Regions from separate parts of the Roseateles sp. L2-2 genome, predicted to be linked through region 2. Evidence: predicted binding sites of a transcription regulator. Region 2 holds the regulator's gene; each other region holds the start of a gene.
What was found. The regulator LexA, encoded in region 2, represses DNA repair genes until DNA is damaged. The targets are predictions, from matches to a motif close to ACTGTATNNNNATACAGT.
Positions count from the first base shown of each region.

Region 1: a site for LexA is predicted at 2,106-2,123, ahead of ACQZ13_RS10100 (PA0069 family radical SAM protein). Genes of this name have one in related genera too.
Region 3: a site for LexA is predicted at 1,183-1,200, ahead of imuA (translesion DNA synthesis-associated protein ImuA). Genes of this name have one in related genera too.

Region 1 is NZ_CP192509.1:2,225,278-2,228,543, forward strand. Features, by position in the region: gene ACQZ13_RS10085 (amidohydrolase family protein) at 1-6, shown strand, start outside; gene ACQZ13_RS10090 (arabinose transporter) at 3-1,172, shown strand; gene ACQZ13_RS10095 (SDR family NAD(P)-dependent oxidoreductase) at 1,186-2,004, shown strand; gene ACQZ13_RS10100 (PA0069 family radical SAM protein) at 2,124-3,242, shown strand.
Region 2 is NZ_CP192509.1:3,870,681-3,873,946, reverse strand. Features, by position in the region: gene gltX (glutamate--tRNA ligase) at 1-13, shown strand, start outside; tRNA gene ACQZ13_RS17320 (tRNA-Ala) at 172-247, shown strand; tRNA gene ACQZ13_RS17315 (tRNA-Glu) at 290-365, shown strand; tRNA gene ACQZ13_RS17310 (tRNA-Asp) at 547-623, shown strand; tRNA gene ACQZ13_RS17305 (tRNA-Ala) at 671-746, shown strand; tRNA gene ACQZ13_RS17300 (tRNA-Glu) at 808-883, shown strand; tRNA gene ACQZ13_RS17295 (tRNA-Asp) at 986-1,062, shown strand; gene ACQZ13_RS17290 (helix-hairpin-helix domain-containing protein) at 1,177-1,482, opposite strand; gene lexA (transcriptional repressor LexA) at 1,499-2,176, opposite strand; gene ACQZ13_RS17280 (asparaginase) at 2,289-3,224, shown strand.
Region 3 is NZ_CP192509.1:23,988-27,253, forward strand. Features, by position in the region: gene ACQZ13_RS00100 (Y-family DNA polymerase) at 1-397, opposite strand, end outside; gene imuA (translesion DNA synthesis-associated protein ImuA) at 327-1,166, opposite strand; gene ACQZ13_RS00110 (helix-turn-helix domain-containing protein) at 1,385-1,726, shown strand; gene ACQZ13_RS00115 (hypothetical protein) at 2,234-2,587, shown strand; gene ACQZ13_RS00120 (WD40/YVTN/BNR-like repeat-containing protein) at 2,968-3,266, shown strand, end outside.

The DNA.
Region 1 (3,266 bases), 1.6 Mb from region 2:
GCATGAACGCGCCGACCTCCACCGCGACGCTGAGCCGACCCGCGCCCGGCGTCATCGCGGCGCTGTTCTGCGGCTACCTGGCGGTCGGCCTGCCGTTGCCGGTGCTGCCGCTGTTCATCCACGAGCGCCTGGGCTTCGACGCGCTGACGGTCGGGCTCGTCATCGGCCTGCAGTTCGTCGCCACGGTGCTGACGCGCGGCTACGCCGGCCGGCTCGTCGACGGGCAGGGCGGGCGGCGCTCGGCGTTGCAGGGCGCGATCGGGTGCGCCCTCGCGGGCCTGCTGTACCTCGTCGCCGCGCTGCCTGAGTGGTCGCCGGCGGCCGCGTTGGCCCTCGTCGTCGCCGGACGGCTGGTGGCCGGCTTCGGCGAGAGCCAGTTCGTCACCGGCTGCGTGTCGTGGTCCATCGCGTCGGTGGGGCCGCAGCGCGCGGGCCTGTCGATGTCGTGGACCGGCATCGCGATGTTCGGGGCGCTCTCGATCGGCGCGCCCATGGGCATGTGGCTGTATCGCGGCCATGGCCTGCCGGCCGTGATGGTCGCGTGCATCGCCGCGCCGCTCGCCGCCTGGGCGATCGCGTGGGCGACGGCGTCCTATCGCATGGCCGGCGGCCCGCGCCTGCCGTTCCGGCGCGTCGTGGGCCAGATCTGGCGCCAGGGGCTCGGGTTGACGCTGCAAGGCGTCGGCCTCGCCGGCCTGACCGCCTTCGCGTCGCTGTACTTCGCGGCACGCGGGTGGTCGCATGCCGGCGTGGTGATGACCTGCTTCGGCGTGGGATTCATCGCGGTGCGGCTGCTGCTCGGGCATCTGCCCGACAAGATCGGCGGACGGCGCGTGGCGCTGTGGTCGCTGGTCGTGGAGGCGATCGGGCAGGCGCTGGTGTGGGGTGCGCCGCTGGAGGCGGTCGCGTTGGCGGGCGCCTTCGTGAGCGGCCTGGGCTGCGCGCTCATCTATCCGGCGCTGGGCGTCGAGGCGCTCAAGCGCGTGCCGCCGGCCAACCGCGGCAGCGCGATCGGCGCGTTCGCCGCGTTTCTCGACATCGCCTACGGCCTCGCCGGGCCGACGGCGGGGTTGGTCGCGGGGCGTTTCGGCTACGCGGCGGTGTATGCGCTCGGGGCGATGGCAGCATTGCTCGGCGTGGCGCTGGTCGCCACCGGGCGTCAGGAAGTTTGAAGGAGGAAAACCCATGTCCCGCATCTTCATCACCGGTTCTTCGGAAGGCCTCGGTCTGATGGCCGGACAACTGCTGGCGTCGCAGGGCCACGAGGTCGTGCTGCACGCGCGCAATGCGAAGCGCGCGGACGACGCGCGGCGCGCACTGCCGCAGGTCGCGGCGGTCGTCGTCGGCGACGTGTCGACGATCGCCGGCATGCGTGAGGTCGCCGAACAGGCGGATGCGTACATCGGCGCCTCTCGTGGTGGGCAAGCCGATGTGCCGCTGGATGTCGCCGCCTTCGACGCCGTCATCCACAACGTCGCCGTCGGCTATCGCGAGCCGCGCCGGATCACGACGGCGGACGGGCTCCCGCATCTCTTCGCGATCAACACGCTGGCGCCTTACCTGCTGACCGCGCTGATGCGTCGGCCGAAGCGCCTGATCTACCTGAGCTCCGGCATGCATCACCACGTCGACGCGAATCTCGACGACCTGCTGTGGACGACGCGACGCTGGGATGGCTCGACCGCGTACGCCGAGAGCAAGTTGCACGACGCGATGCTGGCTTTCGCCATGGCGCGGCACTGGCCGGAAGTCGTCAGCAGTGCGCTGGAACCCGGCTGGGTGCCCACGCGCATGGGCGGGCGCGGTGCTCCCGACGACATGGACCTGGCGCACCGGACGCAGGCCTGGCTGGCGGTGAGCGAGGACGCGCAGGCGAAGCGCTCCGGCGCTTACTGGTTCCACCAGCGCCGGCTCGCGCCGAACCCGCAGGCGCTGGACGCGGCGCTGCAGGACCGGCTGCTGGCGCGCTGCGCGGAGATCTCGGGCGTGGCCATGCCGACCTGAGTCGGCGAGCGGCGGCGGGCGGTGGGGATGGTCGCCGCGGCGCCGGGATTCATCGGCCCGGCGCCGGGGCATGCCCATGGACACTGGCGAAAACCGGCAATACTGTATAAATTGACAGCATGCCGCAAGACACCAAGATCGCTGCCCCGCCGCTGTACCTCCAGGCCGATGCGCTGAAGGGTCGCGGCAGCGCGTGGGCGATGCCGCACCGTTTCGAATCGCGCGAGCGCGAGCAGTACGACGACGGCTGGGGCACGCTGGACCAGGAGGCGCTGGAGGAGCACATCGCCCCGAAGACCGAGATCATCGAGGAACACGCGAAGAAGATCGTCAGCGGCAACCAGTCGCCCGACATCGGCTTCGACCTGTCGATCAATCCGTACCGCGGTTGCGAGCACGGCTGCATCTACTGCTTCGCGCGGCCGACGCACAGCTACCTGAACCTGTCGCCGGGCCTGGACTTCGAGACCAAGATCATCGCGAAGGTCAACGCCGCGGAGCGGCTGCGGGAGACGCTGGCCTCGCCCGCGTACAAGCCCGCGCCGCTGGTGCTGGGCACGGCCACCGATGCGTACCAGCCGATCGAGCGCAAGCTCGGCATCACGCGCGCCGTCGTGGAGGTGCTGACGGAGGCGCGGCATCCGTTCTCGGTCGTGACCAAGTCCAGCGGCATCGAGCGCGATCTCGACCTGATCGTGCCGATGGCGCTCAAGCGGCAGGTGTCGGTCTACCTGTCGGTGACCTCGCTGGATCCGGCGCTGTCGCGCATCCTGGAGCCGCGGGCGGCCTCGCCGCAGCGGCGGCTGCAGACGATCCGGACGCTGGCGGAGGCGGGCGTGCCGGTGGGGGTGAGCGTGTCGCCGGTGATCCCGTTCCTGAACGAGCCGGAGCTGGAGCGCATCCTCGAAGCGGCGGCGGAGGCGGGCGCGACCAAGGCCTTCAGCATTCCCCTGCGGCTGCCCTGGGAAGTGGCGCCGCTATTCCACGACTGGCTGCGGCTGCATCAGCCGGACAAGGCGGCGCGCATCATGGCGAGGCTGCACGACATGCGCGGCGGCAAGGACAACGATCCGCGCTTCGGCACGCGCTTCACCGGCGAGGGGATCTGGGCGGAGCTGCTCCAGCAGCGCTTGCGCAAGGCGTCGCAGCGATTGGGCCTGGGCCGCGAGCGGCACCAGTTCGACTTCAGCGAGTTCCGTCCGCCGTCCAAGGTGGTGGGGCAGCAGTCCTTGTTTTGATCGTCGGGTCAACATCGGCTCAGC
Region 2 (3,266 bases):
GCGCTCCGTTTAAAACTCGATCTATACTCTCGTTCTCGCTTGAACAGCGCGTTGTTCGAAACGAACTTCGAAGCGGCAGACGATGAATCTAAACGGGGAGCGCGAGCTCCCCGATGAAATTCAGAAGCCGAAAAGAAGCCGGATCGAATTCCCCGAAGGGGGAGCCCGAATGGGGGTATAGCTCAGCTGGGAGAGCGCTTGCATGGCATGCAAGAGGTCAGCGGTTCGATCCCGCTTACCTCCACCAAACTTCGGTTTGCGTGGCGCGCGGTTCAAGGAAGAAGGTTTTGTCCCCTTCGTCTAGAGGCCTAGGACACCACCCTTTCACGGTGGCTACAGGGGTTCGAATCCCCTAGGGGACGCCAAGTTTCGAACTTGGTTGCTGACCAGAGATTGAATGAGAAATCGAAAAATTCTTCGGAAATCGATTTGATCGTTGTCAAAATCAGGTACAGTAACGAAATCGACGCAGCGATGACATCAAGCAATTGATGAAATCAAAGCAGGAAGAGTTTGATGCGACAGATCGAAAGATCTTGAGTATCTGGAGTGGTAGTTCAGTTGGTTAGAATACCGGCCTGTCACGCCGGGGGTCGCGGGTTCGAGCCCCGTCCACTCCGCCAACACAGTTGAGACTCGGGCGGCGTACCGTTTCGATGCGAAAGCATTCGGGGGTATAGCTCAGCTGGGAGAGCGCTTGCATGGCATGCAAGAGGTCAGCGGTTCGATCCCGCTTACCTCCACCAGAACACCTTCGGGTGTGACGGTTGCAAGGTACGCGCAGTCCGAGTCAAGACGGCAAGTCCAGTCCCCTTCGTCTAGAGGCCTAGGACACCACCCTTTCACGGTGGCTACAGGGGTTCGAATCCCCTAGGGGACGCCAAGTTTGACAAGGCTTGGCTGCATCGCGGTTCTGAATGGAATCGGTTGCGTGCAGCGAAACTTGTTCGCAAATGATAGAGATGCACTCAATAGCGTCTTATCTGGAGTGGTAGTTCAGTTGGTTAGAATACCGGCCTGTCACGCCGGGGGTCGCGGGTTCGAGCCCCGTCCACTCCGCCAACATTAAAACCCTGTCGATGCAAATCGGCAGGGTTTTTTCTTTGGTCATTCGATTCCGCGAACCATTTGCCGCGAGTCAACTGCGGCATATCGTTGCTTGCGATTGGTGATGGGTCAAAGATCCGGATACTCGCGTTTGCGCCGCGCCGTATAACTCCACCAATCCCGCGCAGGGCCGCCGTTCATGAAATCGACGGCGGCCATATAGGTATCCAGCACGCACGGGTCGTGCCGCTGACCGGTGAGTTTGCAGATCCGTTGATACAGCGCGAAAGCGTCCGCCCCCACGAGATCGGCCGGTTGACGAATCCCCATCAACTCGAAATCTCGCACCATCGCCGGACCGATGTTGGGAATCTGCCGAAGCGAGGTGCATTCAGCAGCCGAGGTCGCTTTGGTGTGCGCCTTTCGCGCGCTCATGAGGGGATCTCGGCGTTCAGTGGAAGCCGCCGGAGCGGATCAGGCCGACCGCCAGCCCTTCGATCGCAAACTGTTCATCGGGCGTGACCTCGATCGGCTCGAAATCGGGGTTCTCGGGCAGCAGCCGGATGCCGTCGGCATGGCGCTGGAAGCGCTTCACGGTGACCTCTTCCCCGATGCGCGCCACGACCACCTGGCCGTTGCGGGCCTCGCTGATCTTCTGCACGGCGAGCAGGTCGCCGTCCATGATGCCGATGTCCTTCATGCTCATGCCTTTGACGCGCAGCAGGAAGTCGGGCGCCTTTGAGAACATCGAGGGGTCGACGCTATAGTGCTGCTCGACGTGTTCCTCGGCCAGGATGGGCGCGCCGGCGGCGACACGGCCGACCAGCGGCAGGGTCAGCTGGGCGAGGCTCGCCAGCGGCAGCGCAAACTGGCTGTGCTCCCGGGCGCGGTTGACCTGGCGCAGCGCCGTCGACGGCAGCCGGATTCCGCGCGCCGTGCCACCCACCAGTTCGATGACGCCCTTGCGCGCCAGGGCCTGAAGGTGTTCCTCGGCTGCGTTGGCCGACTTGAAGCCGAGCTGCTGCGCGATCTCCGCGCGGGTGGGCGGCGATCCGGTGCTCTCGATGCTGTCGCGGACCAGATCGAAGATCTGCTGTTGCCGGGCAGTGAGTTTGGGCGGAGTGTCCACGAGCGAGCCTTTATTCGATTGAGGGGCGGATGTCGAAGACGCGGCGACCTGAGGTTCAGGAACCGCCTGAGAATTCATCCAGCATCTGGATTTTTATACAGGAGACGAGAAATTGCAAAGTGCGGCCCAGACCCTCGTGATCATCGGCACCGGCGGGACCATCGCCGGCGCCTCCGGCAGCGCGACGGACAACGTCGGCTACAAGGCCGGCTCGCTGTCGGTCGAGTCGCTGGTGGGGGCGGTGCCGGCGCTGGCGTCCAAGTCGCTGGAGGCTGAGCAGCTCGCCCAGCTCGACAGCAAGGACATGGATCACGCGACCTGGGCGCGGCTCGCGCGCCGGGTGCGGCAGCACCTGGGCCGTCCCGAGGTCCGCGGCATCGTGATCACGCACGGCACGGACACGCTGGAAGAGACCGCCTACCTGCTGCAGCGCGTGCTCGCGCCGGAGAAGCCGGTCGTCCTGACGGCGGCCATGCGGCCGGCGACGGCGATTCAAGCAGACGGGCCGCAGAACCTGCTCGATGCGGTGGCCGTGGCGGAGACCGTCGGCGTGCGCGGCGTCGTCGTGGTGGTCGCGGGTCAGGTCTTGTCGGGGCTGGAGCTGCGCAAGACGCACACCTACCGGCTCGACGCCTTCGAGACCGGACCCGACGCCGGTCCGCTGGGCGTGGTGGAGGAGGGCGTCGTGCGCCGCTTCCGCGACTGGCCGCAGGGCGAGGCGTTGGGCGCGAACGTGCTGCCTGAAGACGCGTCGCGGTGGCCGTGGGTCGAGGTGCTGGCCAGCCATGCGGGCGCCGATGCGCGTTCGCTCGACGCATGGCGCGCGGCCGGACTCCAAGGCCTGGTGTTGGCCTGCACGGGGAACGGCACGCTGAACCAGGCGCTGGAAGCGCCGGTGCAGGCGCTGAAGGATGCAGGCGTCCCGGTCTGGCGCACGACGCGCTGCGCGCAGGGGCGCATCGTCGGCGCGATCGACGAGCCTGCCGCGGCGCTGTCGCCCTGGGCCGCTCGCATCGAACTGATGCTCACGCTGCTGCGGTCCCGCTGAGCTCGACGCGCGTCGCGGCGCTTCACAACGACAAAGCGCCGG
Region 3 (3,266 bases), 2.7 Mb from region 2:
GACAGCCCGTCTGGGCCAGCGTGGTCGCGTGCGGTCGAACTGCAGTAAGGCATTCCATCGGAAGCGCATCGAGCATCGTCTCAAGGGGGCGCTTGAAGCCGTTCTCTATTCCGTTCCGGGCCAGCGCGTGGGCGGCGAGCGAGGTCGTGGCCCACGCAACCTGTACGACGCCGAGCTCATCAGCCTGCGCGACGACTCGGTCGCGCAGGGCACGCTTGCCGCCAAACAGGCGGGTGCTGGCCTCGACCTCCATCAGGACGGCGTCTTCGGAGACAGCAACGCGAGGCGTGAATTGCAACGCCCACACGGCGACCGCTCGAAGCGCGTCACGATTGGGTAGGTTCGAGGGCGACGTTTGGCTTGCGCACGGCGGCAGCAACAGGGCTGTCCACAGCATGACTTGGCTCAACGGCAACGAGGCGGCTGGGATAGCGCAGCCTCGGGGTCATGATCCTGTTCAGCCCGCCAGGCATGGACATCAGTCGCAGCTGGCCATCCATGGGCGGGCCCTTGCGTTTGATCACCTCGACAGTGATCTGCCAGTCGGTGTCCACGTGGACCGCTATACGCAAGGGCGCAGCGGACGCGTCCCGAGCTGCGGATTCGGGGCGACAGACAAAGACCGGGCCCTTGCACCGAGCCGAAAGTACTTGCAGCCGTCGGATCTGCTCAGCTCGTACAAGCGGCAGCCAGGCGATGACGGCGCCGCAGCTGCCCGCCTTCACCAACTGCTCGGTCGACCACAACCGATCCTTAGGCGTGTCAACGTCCACCCAGACCAGATATCGCTCGTCGACCCCCTCATGACGCAGGCCCGGCATGTGCGGTGAAAGCGTCGGACCGACCAGCGCGACGGTCTGGCCGCGCTGGGTAAAAGCCGCAATCATCGATCCCAGTAGGCGGAACTCGACCACTGAAAACTGGCTGACCAATACTTCCGTGAGCGCTGCACAGGGCCAACCGTTGCCGGGCAACACCGCGTCCAGCTCCGCGAACCCGGTGGGCTCGACTTCTGTCACCAAGCTGCCCAGCTGATCTCCTCGCCACAACGCAGCTTCTACTCCGGGCGCAAGCGGGTTATGCACGTGTGCAACGGCATTCTGATGGGGCGATATCAGGCTGACAGGAGGCGACGCTCCCGCCAACCCGGGCGAAGCGGGCGACATAGGCTGCTGGATAAAGACTGTATTTTTATACAGTATATGCAACGTCGAGGCTTGTCCAGCCCACGTCTTCCGCAGTCGCCGAGTGCGTTCGATCCGTCACAGATCCAAGTTCGATGGCATCGCAACGTCACTCAAGCGGCTGACCCACGGCGTTTATCGCCGTTCCGCGCGCTAAACGGTGCGTTCTATAAACAGCGTAATCCCGCATAATGCGCTCCATGAAGAGCAGGCTCATTCCTACGGCCCCCGTTCCGCGCACGGTAACGGATCTGGCTGCACAGCTGGGCAAGCGCATCCGGGTGGCTCGCATCCGGCGCAAGTTGCGCCAGCAGGACCTGGCCGATCGGGCGGGCCTGAGCCGCACTGCCATCGAAGCGGTTGAGTCAGGCAAGCTCTCCACCGGGCTAGGAACCTATCTGCGCGCCCTGTGGGCGATGGGCTTGGCTGACAACTTGGACCTGGTAGCCGACCCGGGCTTGGACCGCGACGGGCTGGCTTTGGAGCTCAACAGACAAACCATGCGAGTGCAGGTACAAAGAAAGGTCGACAACGACTTCTGAGGGGGATCAGGTCTACATCTGGCCATTCCCTCAGGGCGACGTCGAGCCGATGATCTGCTGGCGGCTGACCGTCGCACAGGAGACAGGGGGCGCGACATTGGCGGAGTTCCGCTACGGCCACAGCTACTTTTCTTGTGGGGACGCGATGGCCTCTGGACTCGATGCGCCTGCGCGCCGCTTCGATCGCCGCATTGAGCGCGAGGATTTGGGTCCGGAATGCGATGCCGTCGACCTGCCTGGCTCATTCTTGAGTTGATCACGCCGCGAGGTAGCGCTGGATGCTCTGCTCGATCTGCTGTCGCCGCTCTCGATGTTGGTGGCGATGAAGTCTGGTCGCGGCTGTTGACGCAGGCGCCTCGCGGCGGCCAGTTGTAGATCTTGGTGCCCGACTGAGCCAGTGCCGGTGCACGTGCTGCACCCTCATCAATGGCAGCGCGTCGTAGTTCCTCGACGGGCACGGGACATGCCACAGCTGGTCCATCAGTTCTTCACTTGATGAGGTGCCCGATGAGTCCGGACCATGAGCATGCCGAAGAGGATCCCGTCGTGGTTGCACTCACTGCGATGCAACGTCACGTCGAAACGATGACGCAGGCGCTATGCGCGCTTCATCTGCAGGCTACAGAGCTCCAGTCTGTCCTCTGCGCTGTGGTGGACACCCACCCCGATCCGGGTGAACTCAAGCGTTGCTTCGAGCACCAGATTGAGCACACGCTGCGGCACTTCCGCCCCAGCGACCTCGATGCTCTGAACTCGCAAACTCAGGCGTGGGTCGACCGCATCCATCGCCGCACTTTGGCGGTTGAGTCGACCTCTGCTGATGGATCTCACGAGAACGCCGCGCCTCGGCTGTTTCAGTGATATTCAAGCGCAACGGTAACTGAGGGCAGTTGGCACCGAGCGGCGCTTTCAACACCTGCGGTCGATTCGTCGGTGCGCCACCTCGCGGCACTTGTCCGTCGGTTGCCGCGACGCGAGCGCGTGAGATCGGTGGAGCGCATTTCATACGGCTCACCGCACTGCAATCGGATTCAGAGACCGGCGTCACACCGTCTCCCCGCTGGACCAGCCCGGCTCGCGACTGACCAACTCGCTCCGTCGTGGGGGGCATACGCTCCTGTAACTTCCGCGTCCACATGGTTGGACGGGATACTGATTCTTTCGGGCCTGACGATACTTTCACCATCCGCGCCTCAAGGAAGCTGCCGCATGGTGCGACAGCGGGATGCGCCACCGCCGTCATGCTTCATGTCATCACCGATAGTCGCATTCTCGATACTGCGTCTATTCGCTCCTCCTGGTCTCTTCGCATCGCGGCGTTCGCCGTCGCCACGGCTACGCTGACGGCGTGCGGCGGCGGGTCATCGGATGACGATGCCACGCCCGAAGCCAATCCCGCAACGATGGCCGCGACGCTGGTCCGCGTCGCCCCGGAGGCTGCAGGCACTCATTGCGCCGCGGGCGGCACTCGCGTCCAATCCGGCACGGACGCCGATCACAACGGCCAGCTCGCCAACGCCGAGGTGTCCAACACCCAGTA